Regions from separate parts of the Paenibacillus sp. MER 180 genome, predicted to be linked through region 3. Evidence: riboswitches for the same ligand, from Rfam matches in the RefSeq annotation. Region 3 holds a riboswitch; each other region holds the start of a gene.
What was found. Region 3 has a riboswitch for cyclic di-AMP ahead of kdpF (K(+)-transporting ATPase subunit F). Riboswitches for the same ligand answer to the same signal wherever they lie in the genome.

Region 1 (6,105 bases), on a different contig from region 3:
TTCCTATCATGTTAAAATGATCATCTCATTCTTTTTATGATTATTCATTAGCGAATACAAATACCTAAACATCTTTAATGGGGGGATTCATTTCATGGACAAGCAGCAGCTGCGCTCAATTATGGATCATCAATATGAGCTACCAACAGAAATCGAACAATATGAAGCCGTACAACAAGTAGTCAGCCTACTTGGCTCTACAGATCCTGAATTGAGGGATGATCTTGCATACGGGATATTGTATGAATGGCTTATTACACAAAAAATCCTGACCGCTGGACAACTAACAGAGCTTCTTCATCAGACGTTATCAGACCAAATGCTTTTCAAAGGAATTGGGACTGCTGAGAACGATTCGGTCTTCCAACGTACATTCTCCGCCCTCTTACTCGCACTGCTTCTGAAGCGTGATGAACAACAGCCTTATATAAGCAAGCCTTTATATGAACACATTGCGAAGCGAGTTGTTGATTATTGCATGCAGGAGAACGATTATCGCGATTATGTAGAAGTTAAGGGATGGGCTCATGCTCCAGCTCACATCGCAGATGTCATGGCTGCTTGTGTACGCAGTCCACACATTGGCCCAGAGGAATGCAAGAAGCTTCTCAGTGCCATTGAGCACATGCTTCTTCATGCGAATCATATCTTGCGAACAGAGGAAGATGAACGCATGGCGACAGCCGTCGTGTCAATGCTTGAGCTTAATAAGTTGTCGTTCACGTCCTATTGCGCGTGGCTTATGCAGGTTGAGCTGCCCAATGAAGACAAAGTGATTCATCGCTGTAGACGCATAAATGTTAAAAATTTTGCTCGATCTGTATGGATGCGTGCAGCAATGAGAGAATTCATCGATCCAACAACAGAATGGCACAATTGGTATAACATTGAAAAGAAACTGAATCCGGTCTTTAACAGAGACATATAAGATCAGCTTCATTTCTGTTAATTTCCTCGTTATTCTCTTGTAGAGCGCCTGATTAAATACAAAAAAAAGAACCTGCACTTACCTGCAGGTTCTTGATGTGATATCTACATACTTAACTCGTTAGCCTGTGAATGATTGTACCCACACGCCATTGTAGTATGCAACACCGATGGAAGTGAAGCTGGAGTTCAGGATGTTCTTACGGTGTCCATCGCTGTTCATCCATGCGTTCATTACTTCTTGCGGATTACGTTGGCCTTTGGCAATGTTCTCGCCAGCAGTATTGAAATTGACACCTTGTGCTCTCATCAGATCGAATGGGGAGCCAAGTGTTGGAGATTGATGGTCAAAGTAGTTGTTATCATTCATATCTTTCGCCTTGATCATCGCAACTTTGTTCAATTGTGCATCGGATTTCAATGGCTGCAAACCAGCATTCGCACGTTCTTGGTTCACCAAATCGATAACTTGGCTAGCGAAGTCACTGTTCGCATTGTTGTTGTCTTGTGGCGCAGTTGGTTTATTTTCACCAGGTGTTACTGGTTTTTCAGCTTCTGGTTTGTTTACTTCTGGTTTGTTTACTTCTGGTTTGTTTACTTCTGGTTTGTTAACCTCAGGCTTTTCAACTTCAGGTTTCTCGATTTCTGGCTTCTCTACCTCAGGTTTCTCAACTTCAGGTTTGTTTGCTTCTGGCTTTTCAACCTCAGGTTTATTTACTACCGGCTTGTCCACCTCTGGTTTTTGAACTGGAGGCGGAACGATTGGCTTGTTCCCAATTTCTTTTTGAATGGCTTCCATCCATTTGGACAAGATTTGCTTCAATTCCGAGTTATCTTGGAAGATACTATTGAGATCCATATTCATACCCAGGTTTGAACAATTCGAGTTCATCATCGGATTCGGCTGTTGCACTGGGCTAACGGGTGCTGCCATAGCAGAGTTTACCGCCATAACCGGTGCCAATGCAATCGCACTTGTAATTACAACTTTCTTAAATGTCTTCTTCATCCTGTACATCTCTCCCTTTGCAGCCTGCGAGGTTAGCTGTCGGGTTCGGGTTAAAGTGGACTCCCCTGTCGCTACACGACTTCACCCCAATGAATCGGTTCCCCCGCGCTCTGATGAGCTTCGGCTTGTTTTGTGGTACGTTTCCGATCCTAACACGGATAATACAGGAGATCATTTCAAATATATTGTAATTAATTATAATATCTTCCAAACAAAAAGAACCGGAGTATGCTAGACTGCACTCCGGTTCTACTTTTCTAGTATTCCATTTGGTCGGAAATTGATCTATTCCTAATCCGCTCGCTTCTTACTTGATCACTTGGGACAACGCTGTGAAAATCACACCAAGCGCATAGGCACCAGCATCAGGATAGCCAAGACTCCGTTCGCCAACCGTCCCCGCTCTTCCCATACGAGCTACAATTGTCTCTGTATACTTTGCACCTTGAACAGCAGCCTCTGCCGCTTTCACAGAAGCAGTCTTCACGTCATCGCCCTCAGCCGCACTTTGCACCCACGCATCTGCAAATGGTGCCAGTGCATCGACAAGTGTCTTATCCCCAACTACAGCTCCTCTTCCGAAGGAGCGCTCGCCCGTGTCTTGAATGCCTTTAACAACGGCTTGCATCATTTGTGCAAATTCAGAAACGGACAATTCTACGCGTTCGCCCGCGAACTTGCTGGCTGCACGGAATGCTGAACCCCAGATTGGGCCGGAAGCGCCGCCGCAATGCTCCATAATAACTAATGAGCAAGCATGGAGGAAGTTGCCCAAGTTGTCTGAATGATGTGCAATGATGTCATGCCATTCTCTTTTCAATTGCTTAAAGCCCTTCGCCACACTCATACCGAAGTCGCCATCACCTGCATGTGAATCCAAATCGCAGAATGGAACCTCATTTTCAATGATGATTTCACTCATCTTGTCTGTTAGATAGATCAGGTTATTAACCGTGAACACATTATGTTCGACCTTCGAGAAGGACTCGTCCGTCTCTACTGTGAAAGATACCTCTTGGCTCGCAGTTCCTGCTTCGGACATCTCCTCAGGATGGATTGGTTCAAATGAACCACTCACCTGCAACGCCGGTGTATTGCAGCTTGCTTCGAGGTAATGCTTAAGCTGTTCATCCAAGCGGATAACCGACACCGACGCGCCAGCCATATCGATACTTGTCATGTAGTTGCCTACGAATACTTTGACAAGAGTAATTTGTTGTGCATGAATCTCCCGAACTACGGCGTTCGCCAGCAAGTACAATTCTTGCAGCGGGGATCCGCCAAATCCGTTAATCAGCACGGCTAGCTCCTGCTCCGAGCCTGCTGTAATCTTCATGTCACGGAACAAATCCGCAACCATTTTCTTCGCCAGTTCGTTAGCAGAAGCGATCTTCTCTCGGCGAATACCAGGCTCCCCATGAATTCCTACGCCATATTCGATCTCATCGTCATTCAACTGGAACGTTGGTGTTCCTTTCGCTGGAACTGTGCATGAGGTAAGCGCGAATCCAATACTTCTTGTGTTGTCGATCGCGTGCTGGGCAATCGCCTTCACTTCTGCAAGCTCCAAGCCCTCTTCAGCGGCCGCACCTGCAATCTTATGAACGAGCACTGTCCCTGCAACACCTCTGCGGCCAACCGTGTATAGACTGTCCTCTACAGCTATATCGTCGTCCACTTTGACATAATCGACCTGAATTCCGTCTTCTGTGGCTAGATGCGACGCATTTTTGAAGTTCATAATGTCGCCACTGTAGTTCTTAATTATGAGCAGCGTTCCCTTCTTGCTTGCAGAGGCCTTTAATGCTTGATAAATTTGAATTTGTGATGGGGATGCAAATACATCACCGCATACAGCTACATCGAGCATGCCTTGTCCAACAAATCCAGCGTGAGCTGGTTCATGACCGCTTCCTCCGCCACTGATCAACGTAACCTTGTTCTCATTCACGATTTTTTTCTTGACAATCTTGTATTTGCTGATGAACTCCAGTTCCGGATGTGCAAGCACCATACCGTTGCACATTTCCCGAACCAAAGTTTCCGGTTGATTCAGTATTTTTTTCATTCCTTACACGTCCTTCTGGTCTTTGAATTGTTGACCCATCATATCAGCCACTCGAATCGCCGATACGACCATCTCTTCTGTGACTGGGAACGGCATGGAGTGGATAGATTCTTCAGGGATGCACGCCTTCTGTGCAACTGCCTGTAATTCTTCGTTCGTAACACTTGTTACACCGAGATCAGCCAAGCATACCGGAAGACCAATGCTTACACAGAATTCCAATACCTCGTTCATTTCTGCTGCGCTTGCATTCTCAAGGACAAGCTGCACCAATGTTGTAAAGGCTACCTTCTCGCCATGCATATAAGAGTGAGTGCCTTCAAGTGAAGTTAATCCATTGTGGATGGCATGAGCTGCGGCCAATCCGCCGCTCTCGAACCCTAATCCAGACAACAGAATATTCGTTTCCACAATGTTCTCCAGTGCAGGCGTTACCAAGTTCGCATCACAAGCCATCTTCGCCTTCGCACCGTCTTCAAGCAAGGTTTCGTAGCACAACTTCGCAAGTGCGAGTGCAGCTTTCGTACCTCTGGCAGGTGCTACTCCTCCCATTGCACCACAAGGCAGTCCTGCATTTACATTCGAATAAGAGCTTGCTGTTGCACGTGCTTCGAAGTAAGTGGAGAGCGCATCTCCCATGCCTGCTACGAGGAAGCGCGTTGGCGCATTCGCAATGACAGTCGTATCAATCATGACCACACTAGGACTTTGCTTGAAATAAGCATAATCGTCAAATTCCCCTTCAGGCGTGTACATCACCGCGGAATGGCTAGTTGGCGCATCAGTTGCTGCAATAGTTGGAACGATAATGAGCGCTTCCCCTTCTGCCACACATTTGGCCGTATCAATCGCTTTGCCACCGCCAAGTCCAATTGTACATGAGCAATTATGCTCAATAGCAAGCTGTTGTAATCGTTTTACTTCTTGACGAGAGCATTCTCCAGTGAAACCGCTCTCAACTAACGTAACTTTGTATTTATTCATTGTATGTTCAAGCTTATGCTTTACACGCTGCACATCATCTGGATGAGCGATCAGAAGAGCAGAATCTCCGAATGTTCGAATGAAATAACCCAAGTTATAAAGTTCATCTTCACCTTGTACATATTTGGCTGGGCTGATAAACGCTTTTCTCATGATTAAATGCCTCCTCTGTGCTATTTATATGTTTATTATAGAACCGTCAATGAACTAGATCATTGAACTATTATTACGAAATAAAGCGCTATCTTATCGGATTTTCTTATCATTTGTGCGCCGAATGGTATTATCTTGTCATTCAACCCGAAAAATATGCTATAATTTAGCCATGCAAACAAAAGGAGAATGAGTCATCGTGAGTTCCCGTTTTAGCTTAGAGAGCATCATCGATATGGAAAAATGGCAGCAGCTGCAAGACTCGCTATCCTTAGTGACGAAGATGGCCGTGATTACGACTGACTATAAGGGCATCCCAGTAACAGCGCATAGTCATTGCCAAAGCTTCTGCCAGGCCATACGGCAAGATGAATCGTTGTCGCAATACTGCCAGAAGTGCGATGCACGCGGCGGTCTGGAGGCTGTTCGGCTGAATAAGCCGTATATCTATTTGTGCCACTTCAATATTGTCGATATTGCTATTCCGATTATCGTGAATAATCAATACATGGGAGCAGTGATGGCCGGACAAGTCAAGCTGCGTGACAATCCGATGGAGCTCGAACAAATTGTTACCCGCCCAGCTAATGCGGATGCGAATCGGAAGTTCAAGAATCTAGAGCCGGAATACAGCTCCTTGCCGGAACTGTCTTATGATGAGGTTGTCACCATTTCTGAAATGCTCTATCATCTATGTAATTATATTGTAGAGGAAGCCATTTCCAAAAATACAACCATTGAAATGTATCGGCAGGCGCTTCATAGTGAGAAGACTGCCTCCGAGTTTTTAGCAGACCATAGCTATCGCAGCATTCAAACATTCAAGGCAGAACTGGATAACACGCTGATCGACAATCAAATTAGCAAGATGAAAAATCAGCAAATGCTTGCCTCCAACTCGATGCTTCAACCTGCATTCGATTATATTTATACACACAAGAGCGAGAACGTAAAGCTGACGGAT
Region 2 (6,105 bases), on a different contig from region 3:
GCTTGCTTGAAATTGACCCTCCACCGTCATGAGGTAAATGCCTTCAGAGATGCGTTCGTTGGAAAGAATCGTATACACAAGTATGCTCCTTTTTTCACGAGTAAGGACAGTCTGCATCCTTCTCACGTTTATTGAGATGTGCAGATTCCTGCTCGTAAGAAAAGCCCACATTCACAACCTTATGGATTGCTGCCTATATGGCCTATGCATAAGCTTTTCTCACCTTTACACTTCTACTATGCATGTTCTGGTTGACATCCCACTGTGACCCATGTCACATTAGCGTATGAATTGTGACAATGGTTTCGCAAATTTTCAGAATATTAGCAAGAAGTTACAAGTGAACATCCTAACAATTATAGTCGATGAGATTATTTCCCTACCGTACTAGGTAAGTGGAAGGGCATATTTCTACCACCCCAAGGACATAACAAGAACATTGAACTGTTTATGGAATGGGGGAATGGCGCTATGCAACATTGTCGAATCTGCTTATCTGTACTATCCCTTTGTTTGCTCTGTATTACTGGCTGCTTCCATCGTTCGCAGGAAGCAACGCCTCCCATACCCAATCTTCCACCAAGCAAGCCAAATCAGTCGGAATCGATCCATTCATCAGCAGACAGTCTGTGGAGACAAGATCGCACTCATCCAGTACCACGTATCTTCAAGGCAGACTCTGTGAACATGCATTCCCCACATGCTAAGGAGAAGCAAGAGAATGCAGCTTCATCGGATCATCTTGAGATGCCTAAATTCACCATATCAGCTGAGCATAAAGAGCGTGATAACCAGAAAAGTCAGAAGAGACTGGAGTCGCAGCAGGCAGAGTCAGAATCTGACCAGCAGAAACAGCGTTCTTCCTCTTCGAATGAACGCCAGCACAAGTGGCAGAAATCAACCCCGTCGCAATCTGCGGCGCAAGCTTCACAATCATCCCGCTCCAGCATGCATAAGATGAAGAAACAGCATCTCACGATTGCGGAACTGCGGTTGAAGTACCCACATATCTTTAAATTGAATGCGAAGCAGCGTCATGGAGAACGACAAGTTGCGCTCACCTTCGATGACGCGCCGGATAACCGCATTACGCCGCTTGTATTGGATATATTGAAGGAGCACAATATCCGAGCCACTTTCTTTCTCGTTGGCTCTCGTGCCAAGGCTTATCCAGGACTCGTCGAGCGGATGGTGCGCGAGGGGCATGTGATCGGTAATCATTCGTACAATCATCCGTTGCTGACAAAGCTGACGCTTCCAGCTTTTGAACACCAGGTGAAGGATACTGAACGCATTATCGAGCAGTCTACCGGATATAAGCCTCGATACTTCCGTCCGCCATATGGAGAAATCAACGAAGAGCAATTGCGCTGGGCAGGAGATAATGGATACATGGTCGTCAATTGGGATGTAGATACAAACGATTGGCGTGGATTAACCGCTTCACGTATTTTGCAAAATGTGATGCGTGGGGTACGCCCAGGTTCCATCGTATTGCAGCATGCCAGCGGAAGCACACAAAATGGGTATCTGCATGGAACCGTGAAAGCACTCCCATCGATTATTCAGCAGTTAAGGGAGCGGAAATATGAATTCGTCACCCTGCCTGATCTGCTCCAAGATCAGAAGGAAAAGAAGGAATAAGAAAACAAGCCCCGCCATAATGGCGAGGCTTGTTGTTCAATTGCTATTGTAAGTATTCATCTACATCTATATATAATAGTAGATATTATTTCAACACGTATACTTTAACGTCTTGCACGCCGAATGTGTTGCCTGTCTTCTTGCTTACCGGTACAAATATGTCAACCTTTTTCCCCTTGATTGCACCGCCTGTATCCGTAGCTACAGCAACCATACCGCCTGTCGGCAAGTGTTTGAAATCATATCCCGTAATATACAATTTCGTACCAAGCGGAATCACTTTTGGATCGACCGCAACTGTACCTAGTTTCAATGCATTACCCAAAGCATCTACTGCGCCCCATTTGCCGTTTTCACTCGGATGAGCGGTATAGGCTGTTGCACGCATGCTTATCGTTTTCTTGTATGTCGCTGTACGTCCAGAGGACAATTGAACTACATTTTTAGGAGCAGCTTGTTGTACTGCTGCTTTCTGATTATTCGAAGCCGTTTTGACTGCCTGTTCGTCATTTTTTGCTACACCCAAAGCATTATTGACTGGCATCCCTTCCAATACCGACTTTTGAACAACAGGGCTTGGAAGTTCGATGGAGAGTCCACCATACAGATTTTTCGGATTAATTGTCGGGTTTGCCGACAATACGGATTCAACACTCATGTTGTAATTCTTAGCAATTGAATAGAACGTTTCTCCTTCTTTTACCGTATAGGGCTCAGCCTGTGCCGGCAAAATTTGAAGAATGGACGCAAGTCCAAGTAAAGCTGCTGTAATCGTTAGTGTAATTCTTTTACGCATATGTTTTGTTTTCCTCCTGTGCATTAGCCTGCGGGGTTAGTTGTCGGATTCGGGTCAAGGAGTTCCCCTACGCCATTCCAAGTTGCGGAATAAGCGATTCACCCCAAGGTGTTCTCATAATATCGAACACCGGTCAATAGTCCCCCGTACGGGTGTGTCGTTTCGGCTCGGATTGCATCATATCACAATTTTGTAACCTGTGCGCAGGAATATGATGGTAAGTCTCTGGAACCCGCGCCCCCCAATGGATTGAAGCTTCAAACTTTTTTTATTTCATAACAAATTTGTAATCAGAGATGACATTTTTGTAATCTTTCTGTTTCTATCATAGCACATATTTCAGATTTGTAAACGAAAACGCTTACATAATACAGCAAACAACAATAGGCACCCCCTAAGGATGCCTATTCGAACACCTATATATTTACAATACCTCTTTACAATACTCTGCTTAGAAAATCCTGCGTTCTAGCATGCTTAGGATGGTTAAATAATTGGTCTGGAGAACCTTCCTCCACAACATTGCCGCCATCCATAAACAAAATACGATCGCCCACTTCACGTGCGAAGTTCATCTCATGAGTTACGATTACCATCGTCATTCCTTCTCCGGCGAGTGATTTCATGACCTCAAGCACTTCGCCGACCATCTCTGGATCAAGCGCTGATGTCGGCTCATCGAACAGCATCACATGCGGCTGCATAGCAAGTGCTCGCGCAATCGCGATACGCTGCTTCTGTCCACCGGACAATTGTCTAGGGAATGCCTTGGCCTTATCCGCCAATCCAACCTTGCCAAGCAGCTCCATTGCTAGTTTATTTGCTTCAGCCTCTGGCACATGTTTCACCTTTATTGGAGCAAGGGTAATATTTTGCAGCACGGTCATATGGGGAAATAGGTTGAATGATTGGAATACCATCCCCATTTTTTCACGTGTTTTGTTGATGTTGTGCGACTTGTCAGTGATGCACTGATCCTCGAATCGGATATCCCCTTGTGTCGGAGTTTCCAGCAAATTAATGCAACGAAGGAGAGTACTCTTTCCGGATCCGCTAGGGCCTATGACTACAACCACTTCACCGCGATCAATAGAGACATTTACCCCTTTTAAAATCTCCAATTTATCATACGATTTATGCAAATTTTGAATTTTAATCATGCTCGCTCAACTTCCTTTCCAAACGTGCCACCACTTTCGATAAAGTGAAGGTTAGAATGAGATAGATACACGCTGCTCCAATCAGTGGTCCCATCGCTGAATAAATTTTGGCACGAACGATATTTGTCTCAAACATCAAGTCTGCAATCCCGATGGTGCTGACAATTGAAGTCTCCTTAATAATCGTAATAAATTCGTTGCCGATCGCCGGAATAACATTGCGGAACGCTTGTGGAAGTACGATCAAGCGCATCCCCATTGGTTTTGACATCCCGAGAGAACGAGCTGCTTCCAATTGACCGTGGTCGATCGATTGTATGCCGGCACGGAAGATTTCAGCCAAATACGCACCACTATTTAAGGATAGAGCAATCGCTCCAGATGTTAGTGCACTGAATTCTACGCCATACTCTGCAAGTCCATAATGAATAATGAATAATTGTACAAGCAGAGGTGTTCCACGGAACACCTCGATATAGGTGACAGCAAACCATTTAAGCGGCTTTATTTTAGACATCCGCATCAAGACAATGGCCACTCCCAATAGTAATCCGAACAGAACGGATATCGCGGATAGCAGTACGGTTATGCCAGCACCGGATACAAATCCTAATTTATTCGTCCATAACATGTCGAACCAATCGAACATGACAAACTTCCCCTTCCCTATCTATCACGACTGTTAATCTGCATTTCTTCTATATAAAGAGAAAAAGCTCCTCACTGGTTGAATTCCCACGAGGAGCGAACATATCACATCGAGATCCGTATAGACCGCATATAGATGCAATCCATCTGATCTTATTGTTCCGCCAGTTGTACCGCTTGTGTAATGAATTCATCCAGCTTGCCCTGCTGCTTCAAGCGTTCAAGCGTCTTATTCACTTCATCACGCAGTTTCACACTGCCCTTGCGTACTCCAATTACATATCCTTCACTTACTGGCTTCAATTCCACCGGCGCGACAGCGACTTCCTTGCGATTCGCAGCAAATGCCGCTGCCACAGGCTTCTCCACAACGACAGCCTCTAAACGATTCGACTCCAGTGCAAGAACGAGGTCGTTCACCTTATCCAGCATTTCCTTCTTCGCATCAGGGATTTGCTGAACGACATCCTCGAAGGTTGAGCCAAGCTGTACGCCGATCTTCATGCCCTTCAAATCTTCAGGTGACTTATACTTATCCTTGTCTGCAGCACGTACAATAACCCCTGCTTCCGCCAAGTAATAAGGTGTAGAGAATTCCATTGCATTCTCCCGCTCAGGCGTTGGATCTAGTCCCGCGATTGCGATGTCAATCTTGCCTGTCTTCAGTTCCTCAGGCAATGACGACAGTGATGTATCCTTAATCTCTAATTCAACGCCCAAATCCTTCGCAATTTCCTTCGCTATCTCAATATCGAAACCGACAATTTGATCCTTGCCGTCGATTGTTTTACGGAATTCAAATGGTGGATAGTCAGCACTCGTGCCGAGTACCAGCTTTTTATTCTCCTGTACAGTTGCTAGACGGTCTTCCTTCGCACCGCAACCAACTAATAATGATAGAATGAGTGTGCATGCTGCAACAATTTTTAATGAGTTCATTTGCTCCAACCCCGCTCTGTATATGTGTAATATTCCCCGCTCGCTCTTAGTGAGGTAACATCATTATACACACAAATGCATAGTTATACAACCATTATTTCTTAGGAATTGGATTTAAAAGTAGAATATTAGCGCATAACTCTTCCATTTTATAATACATTGGTCAATTATGGCAACATCCAAACTATCCTTCTTGCTTCTTGCGGAATAGTGGGAGACTAATTGTGATAACTGTGCGACCTGGCACTGATTCAATGATAAGGTCTCCTTCATGGCGCTCAACGATACTGTAGCAGATGGACAAGCCTAGTCCTGTCCCCTTCTCCTTCGTCGTGACAAAAGAAGTTCCTGCCCTGGCTAAAACCTCGGCTGGGAAGCCTGGCCCTTCATCTTCAATACATAGAAGAACTCTATCCCCTTTCATACGAGTTCGAATCGTCAACACCTGGTTTTCACTCATCACTTCAAGTCCGTTCCGAATGAGATTGTGAAGAAGCTGCTTCATCTCTTTCTCATCCATTTCAATTGAAGGAACTGGTGATATGTCCAGACGGATATCCTGGCAGTGTGCCGATGCTGATGCTTGCACAAGCGGGTATAATTGTGTAATGATTTCATTCAAGCAATGAGGACGAAATTGGACGAATTTATGTCTAGCCAAGGTCAAATACTCCGTAATGATCGTGTTCGCCCGCTCAATTTCCTCCATCATCGTACGGAAATAGACATGCTCATCCGCATGCTCCGGCTTATTGCGAAGCAGCTGCAGAAATCCCTTGATTGTCGTTAGCGGATTTCGAATTTCATGACTAAGCGCGGCAGCCATCTCTCCCACAACCTGCAGCGCGCTCATACGCTTCATTTCTTGCTCCATCTGTGCCTTCTGACGCAGCGCCTCACTCATCCGATTCATATCTG
Region 3 (6,105 bases):
AGTGGGGCAATGCTTATGATTGGCTTCAGCGTATTCGTACGCAGCATGGGATGCTTGCGGGCCGGCAATGTCAGGCATTTTATCCGTCTCAGGTGGCAGTTACTGGACTAAACGATGCAAATTATTGGATTGAAAATGGGGCAAAACGTCCTGTTCAAGGGGAGTTACGTATCCCGATTGTAAGGGTAAGTCAGCTTGAATTGCGAGGCTGGCCAACAGGAGTACCGATTGAGGCTGCTGCGGTTGCGCAGAAATGGAGTAAACAGCATGCAACAGAGGGAAGGATTCCTGACGGTGCTGTATTTAAAACAGAACTAGGCAAGTATTATCGTCGTGAGGGTGAAGCATGCAGAGAGCTTGTTAGTGATCATGCGCTGAACCGCTGGGGATTCGCTGATAAGGTAGCAATCCGTACGGAACAAGAGAGAAGCGACCTTACGGAACAGTTGCCAATTATGGCGCACCCGGTCATTCATTCCTATCACATTTGAGGAATTGAAGAATGGAAGCTAGGCCTTGTGCTTGGGAGGGGAGAATATTGCAACATTTCATCACGGACATGATTGGTCAAATGTCATATACGCAGCGGCATATGGCGCGCGTGCTTGACGCAGAGCGGCATGTAGCGGCTCGCATGGCGCAAATCGTGCATGCACTGCCAGATGTTGACCCTCAATTCGGGGGGGAGAACGATTATAAGGAATACTCCCAGGCATTAACGAAAAGTATCGTAGCTTATCTGAACGGAATCGCGGAGCTAGAGGAAGCGATGGCGGAACAGCTGCAGCATGTGTTGAAGGAGATTTCGGATGATGCAGAGGAATAATGCGCATGCAAGGGGGGATCTGCATGAATAGAGAACAGTCCTATCACGGCATTCTGGAGGCTATGGCCAAGATGCAGGGCAATGTAGCGAAGATCCTAGAAGCTAAAGCAGTAGAGGCCGAAAAGATGCGCAACTGGACGTTGAATCATATGACAGAGCATTCGTTCACGAATCATCGGGAACAGATTGTCGAACCTCTTGACGTGCATGCGCAAGTGGTTGAAGTAATCGAGAGTTTGACGAAGCTGCAAGTCAGTCTGTCCCACAATATGAAGGTACTGCTCCGGCGTGAGGAATCCGAGGGTTACGGGGATAGCCTCGGAGGGGGCATGTTGAATGGAGAGTTCGGAATAGGAGACAAAATGTAATGGCTGCAGCGCACGAGGAGCAGCAGGTGCAGATTGAAATGATCAAGGCTATTGTGCAGAGCCAATCCGCATTGGCACGTATGTTGAATCAAATGGCTGACCTCACAGCACATTCAGAAGCTGCAACGAAATTGCTCAAGGACAATATTCGTCTGTTGTCCATGTATCAGCTTGCACTATGCGGCATGGTCACAGGTTTTCAGACCCGTATTCGCAAGACAGGCACAGCTGCGCCTCCATGGCTGCATCCGGATTGTCAATTCGAGGAGATGAGAGTGGAGGAGGGAGAAGTTGCAAGTGAATAAGCTGAAGCGAGCACGGAGATCCCGGCGGCAAATAGGACAGCAGAAGTTGGTTAGCGGCATTGGATCAACGGGAAGCGTAAGGAAAGCGGGCAAGCAGGTTCCGCAACGGAAATCGCAACGCCGTCTTCAGGTTGTGAAGCAGCCCGATCGTCGGCGTACAACGAAGCAATTTGCCTCAACACATTCGACTCATCATCGCATTCAGCATCCTGCATATCAAGATGGATATCGGGTGGGGTATGCGAAAGGATATGAAGATGCACATCAACTGTCCTATGCCAATCAAGCATAACGAAGTGAACAGTCTGACACTTGCATGGGCAAGAGGAGGGCTGTTTTTTAATGGCTATCGAGTGATAGGATTCGAGCAAGAAGGAACTTGAACAAGTATCACGTTTGGGTAAACGGGGTAGAACGATGCGCAGTTGTATGCCTGCGCATCGTCAGAAACTTGATTTTCGTTTACAGCTCTCTATTAATTGGTTTCAAGGGGAGAGACATAGCTTCCTGCTTGAATGTGGCTCCAGTTGTATGACGTCAAGCGTGGTTCCGCCTACCAGAGGTAGATCGAGCCACATGCGCATAACGCTTACTCCCCATGCACGAGGAATGATCGTATCCCACATGATTCCACGCTGCTGCACTTCCCATTGGGAGATCGCCTTGTGAGCTCGTAGACGGGTGCTGCCGCTATAGTTGTGTTCCGTACTGTCGAGTAGCTGTTCACGCGGTTGAAGTCGAATATAAACAAGGTCGGAAGCAAGATGAACATCCATCTCTTCTGGTTGAACGATTCTGTCTCCATGCTGCTCGTTCCATTTTCCCCAGTGTTCAGATAGCTTGTGACTTAGTAATTGTGCAAGTTCTAGGTCTTGCATATCGTGCCTCCTCTCGATGAGATGCAATATCTGCCGTGCAGATCGAAATCGATTGCAAGCAGCGTCTCAGTTGTTGTGCGTATCCTACCTTTTGGAATAGAGATTGTAAATAGAATCCAATCCAGGAAATCCAAACAAATGGTCAAACAAAGCGTTTACATACAGGTATTTATTTAAATTTCTTTGTTTTTCTCATGAAATCATCGCCGCATAAGCAAAGTTGAGAAATTGCGAGGTAATGATGCTGTAATGAGAGATAAGATGGGATTAGTTGATCACAATTGCCCGGAAATGGAGAAATTATGGTTTTCATTTCATTTACAGCAGGAGGGGGAAAGGCGTAAGATTCAGTTCAGCAACAACAACGTTATCCGTTGCGTCTCAATCGCTGAATTCCGCAGGAAGCGGAAGCGGGGGAACCAATAAAGCGAATGGAGCTGAGTGGACAGTCAGCAGCCACCGTTCGCATGGGGTGAATCCGGCACAGGATTGCTGTCCTGGCTGGTAGGGCGACTCTTCGCGCCCGAATCCGTCAGCTAACCTCGTAAGCGTACGGGAGAGGCGCGCCTGATCATATGGCGACGCACCTCTTTCTTGCAAGTAGGGCTTCGGACAGATGAACAGGAGGAACTGGATATGTACGATGCGGACCGGGTCATTACAGTGTTCGCAGGCTGTGAGACGGGGATTGAATTCATACGTCAGTTGAAAGGAGCAGGATATTCGGTGGCGGGAATTGCCCATAATGGGCGATTGGCAAAGCGATTGGAAGGTATTGGCGTTCATTCCATATGCCCAATCAATACGACGGAGCCGAAGGCATGGGCCGTCCCTCATGTCCCGATTGGCCGAATCTATGTGTTTGAACAGAGCTTTGCGCTTTCCTGCCGGCTGCTTCAAATATGCCGGCAATGGACGACGGATCCGATCACAATCGTTACGAAGCGTCATCATCCGCAGTCGATCTACCGATTGCTTGGTGCAAATTACGTCATTTATACGCAATCGGATCAAGTTTCATTTTTACTATCAGATATCATCTAATTTATCCATATAGGCAATGCTCACCGCTGAATCCCATTCATGGGAACGGGGGAACCAACGTTAGTGCGCCAGCTGTACATCTGCAGTTCGCGCAAGGGGTGAATCCGGCACAGGAATCCGTTCCTGGCTGGTAGGGCGACTCTTCGCGCCCGAATCCGTCAGCTAACCTCGTAAGCGTCCAAGGAGGCAGCCTTTATTTCGTCGTGGAACATTACGCGCACGTTTATTTAACAATGCGTGAGTGAAGCCACACGGAAAGGGTCCCTCTTTCCGTGTGGCTTTTTGTGTTGCCTGCGCGTTCCTACTGAGCGAGAAGTCTTGGTAGGAGCGGGATCGCGGCAGCATTGCCTGGAGAGATAAGAACCTTATTCAGGAGGAGGAAGGGACTATGTTTGATGCAGTCATGATGATTCTTCTCGCACTGCTTGGACTAAGCGTAATGGGCATTCTCCATTGGTGCAAGGCGGAAGTGGATGAACGGGGTGATCGCTCATGATGATCGTGTTATTCACCTTGATTACGGCGCTGTTCATTTATTTGTTATATGCCTTAGTCAAGCCGGAACGATTTTAGTTTGGGCAGAGTGATTGATGATATTTGTACATTAGAGAAGGGTGGAACGGAACAATGAGTGCAATCGAATGGATCGCCATTGGAATTACCTTATTGCTTGCCTTGGCGATAGCGCGTCCGATCGGAATATATATGGCAGGGGTGTTTGATAATAGCGGAGCTCCAAGACCGCTGGATCTTGTATTTGGTCCGATAGATCGTTTTTTATTTAAGTGTTTCGGCATTAAGGATCAATCGCAAAGCTGGAAGGCATACGCCTTTACAGCAGTTGCCACGAACGTGCTAATGATTGTGGTGACGTATGCAATATTCCGCCTTCAAGGGGTATTGCCGCTGAATCCGAATGGCATTCCTGGCATGGAACCGGGAGTAGCATTCAATACGGCGATCAGCTTCATGGCGAATACGAACTTGCAGCACTATAGCGGTGAAAGTGGACTGTCTCCGCTGTCACAAATGACGGGCATTATTTTCTTGATGTTTACGTCACCTGCTACTGCGCTTGCGGCAGTAATGGCGATTATTCGCGGTTTGACTGGCAAGCCGCTCGGCAACTTCTTGGCAGATCTTGTGCGTTCGATTACGCGCATTTTCCTGCCTATTGCGATCGTTGCCAGTGTACTGTTTATCTGGAATGGGGTTCCGCAATCCTTAAGTCCAATGGAAAGTGCAGTAACCGTTGAAGGAGCAGAGCAGCACATTCCGCTCGGCCCTGTAGGAGCCATGATGTCGATTAAGGAGCTTGGCAACAATGGCGGCGGCCACTATGGAGCGAACTCCGCACATCCATACGAGAATCCGAACGGTGTGACGAATTTAATTCATATTTTACTCATGTTGATGCTGTGCACGGGGCTGCCGTTTGCCTACAGCCGCATGGTCGGCAACAAGAAGGAAGGGCGAGTGCTGTTCGTCTCCATGGCGATCTTGTTCCTTATTATGCTCGGATCATCGCTTACGGCCGAACATATGGGCAATCCTGTGCTGAACGCAGCAGGATTAAGTGGAACAGGCAGCATGGAAGGGAAGGAAGTGCGCATTGGCGTTGTGCAATCGTCACTGTATTCGGTCGTTACGACTGCATCGGAGACGGGCGGAGTCAATAATATGCATGACACGCTGACACCACTCGGTGGCTTGATCCCGATGGCGAATATGATGCTGAATACCGTATTCGGCGGCGTCGGTGCTGGATTTATGAACGTGCTGCTGTACGTCATGATCGCCGTATTTCTATCCGGTCTCATGGTCGGACGGACACCTGAATTTTTGGGCCGCAAGCTGGAAAGTAAGGAGATGAAACTGCTGGCGGTTACCTTGCTGGTGCATCCGATATTGATTCTAGTACCGACTGCAATTGCAGTTGCTACACAGGCGGACACCCTGTCCAATCCAGGATTCCACGGATTGTCGCAAGCGTTGTATGAGTTTACGTCATCCGCGGCGAACAATGGATCCGGGTTTGAAGGGTTGGGAGATGCAACGCCGTTTTGGAACATTTCCACAGGTATTGTCATGTTCTTAGGGCGCTACGTATCGCTCGTTACGCTCCTTGCCGTAGCAGGATCGATGGCGAAGAAGCAGCCAATTCCGAACACAAGTGGTACGTTTCAGACGAATACGGCGCTGTTCGGTATCGTATTTGTCGGCACAGTACTTATTGTGGGTGCTCTGACGTTCTTCCCGGTAGTCGTGCTCGGTCCGGTCGCAGAACATCTGACGTTGTGGAAATAAGGGGGAACGGAAAATGAAGACGGAAAAACAGATGAAAACACCTGCGCCATTTGAACCGGCGCGTACGCATACACATCAAGACAAGGAACGGAGCATGTTCCAAGGCAGCTTAATGCGGGCAGCATCGATCGATGCGCTGCGGAAGTTCGATCCGCGCCAGATGGTTAAAAACCCGATGATGTTTATTTGCGAGGTTGGCTTCGTTATTACACTGCTGCTTACGTTCGTGCCGGATGCCTTTGGTTCGCCAATGCCACGTTGGTTCAACGGCGCGGTCAGCTTCATCTTATTCATTACGGTTTGGTTCGCGAACTTTGCTGAGGCTCTCGCTGAAGGTCGCGGCAAGGCACAGGCGGATTCGTTGAAGCAGGCGAAGC

Region 1: it holds a riboswitch for cyclic di-AMP, as region 3 does, so the genes downstream of both, M3661_RS10465 (CAP domain-containing protein) here and kdpF (K(+)-transporting ATPase subunit F) in region 3, are expected to answer to the same signal.
Region 2: it holds a riboswitch for cyclic di-AMP, as region 3 does, so the genes downstream of both, M3661_RS11720 (3D domain-containing protein) here and kdpF (K(+)-transporting ATPase subunit F) in region 3, are expected to answer to the same signal.

Annotation. Positions count from the first base shown of each region.
Region 1 is NZ_JAMAVT010000005.1:239,536-245,640, forward strand. It holds gene M3661_RS10460 (DUF2785 domain-containing protein) at 95-928, shown strand; gene M3661_RS10465 (CAP domain-containing protein) at 1,049-1,936, opposite strand; cyclic di-AMP (ydaO/yuaA leader) riboswitch at 1,943-2,072, opposite strand; gene dhaK (dihydroxyacetone kinase subunit DhaK) at 2,244-4,004, opposite strand; gene M3661_RS10475 (glycerol dehydrogenase) at 4,008-5,141, opposite strand; gene M3661_RS10480 (PocR ligand-binding domain-containing protein) at 5,341-6,105, shown strand, end outside.
Region 2 is NZ_JAMAVT010000006.1:62,912-69,016, reverse strand. It holds gene M3661_RS11730 (dihydroorotate dehydrogenase electron transfer subunit) at 1-78, opposite strand, end outside; gene M3661_RS11725 (polysaccharide deacetylase family protein) at 472-1,644, shown strand; gene M3661_RS11720 (3D domain-containing protein) at 1,730-2,440, opposite strand; cyclic di-AMP (ydaO/yuaA leader) riboswitch at 2,450-2,618, opposite strand; gene M3661_RS11715 (amino acid ABC transporter ATP-binding protein) at 2,878-3,600, opposite strand; gene M3661_RS11710 (amino acid ABC transporter permease) at 3,593-4,249, opposite strand; gene M3661_RS11705 (transporter substrate-binding domain-containing protein) at 4,402-5,187, opposite strand; gene M3661_RS11700 (HAMP domain-containing sensor histidine kinase) at 5,372-6,105, opposite strand, start outside.
Region 3 is NZ_JAMAVT010000010.1:217,271-223,375, forward strand. It holds gene M3661_RS18085 (glycosyltransferase family 2 protein) at 1-491, shown strand, start outside; gene M3661_RS18090 (nucleoside-diphosphate sugar epimerase) at 539-826, shown strand; gene M3661_RS18095 (alpha-helical endospore appendage domain-containing protein) at 850-1,194, shown strand; gene M3661_RS18100 (hypothetical protein) at 1,194-1,499, shown strand; gene M3661_RS18105 (hypothetical protein) at 1,492-1,791, shown strand; gene M3661_RS18110 (hypothetical protein) at 1,985-2,377, opposite strand; cyclic di-AMP (ydaO/yuaA leader) riboswitch at 2,754-2,943, shown strand; gene M3661_RS18115 (hypothetical protein) at 3,014-3,421, shown strand; cyclic di-AMP (ydaO/yuaA leader) riboswitch at 3,436-3,613, shown strand; gene kdpF (K(+)-transporting ATPase subunit F) at 3,917-3,994, shown strand; gene kdpA (potassium-transporting ATPase subunit KdpA) at 4,049-5,728, shown strand; gene kdpB (potassium-transporting ATPase subunit KdpB) at 5,823-6,105, shown strand, end outside.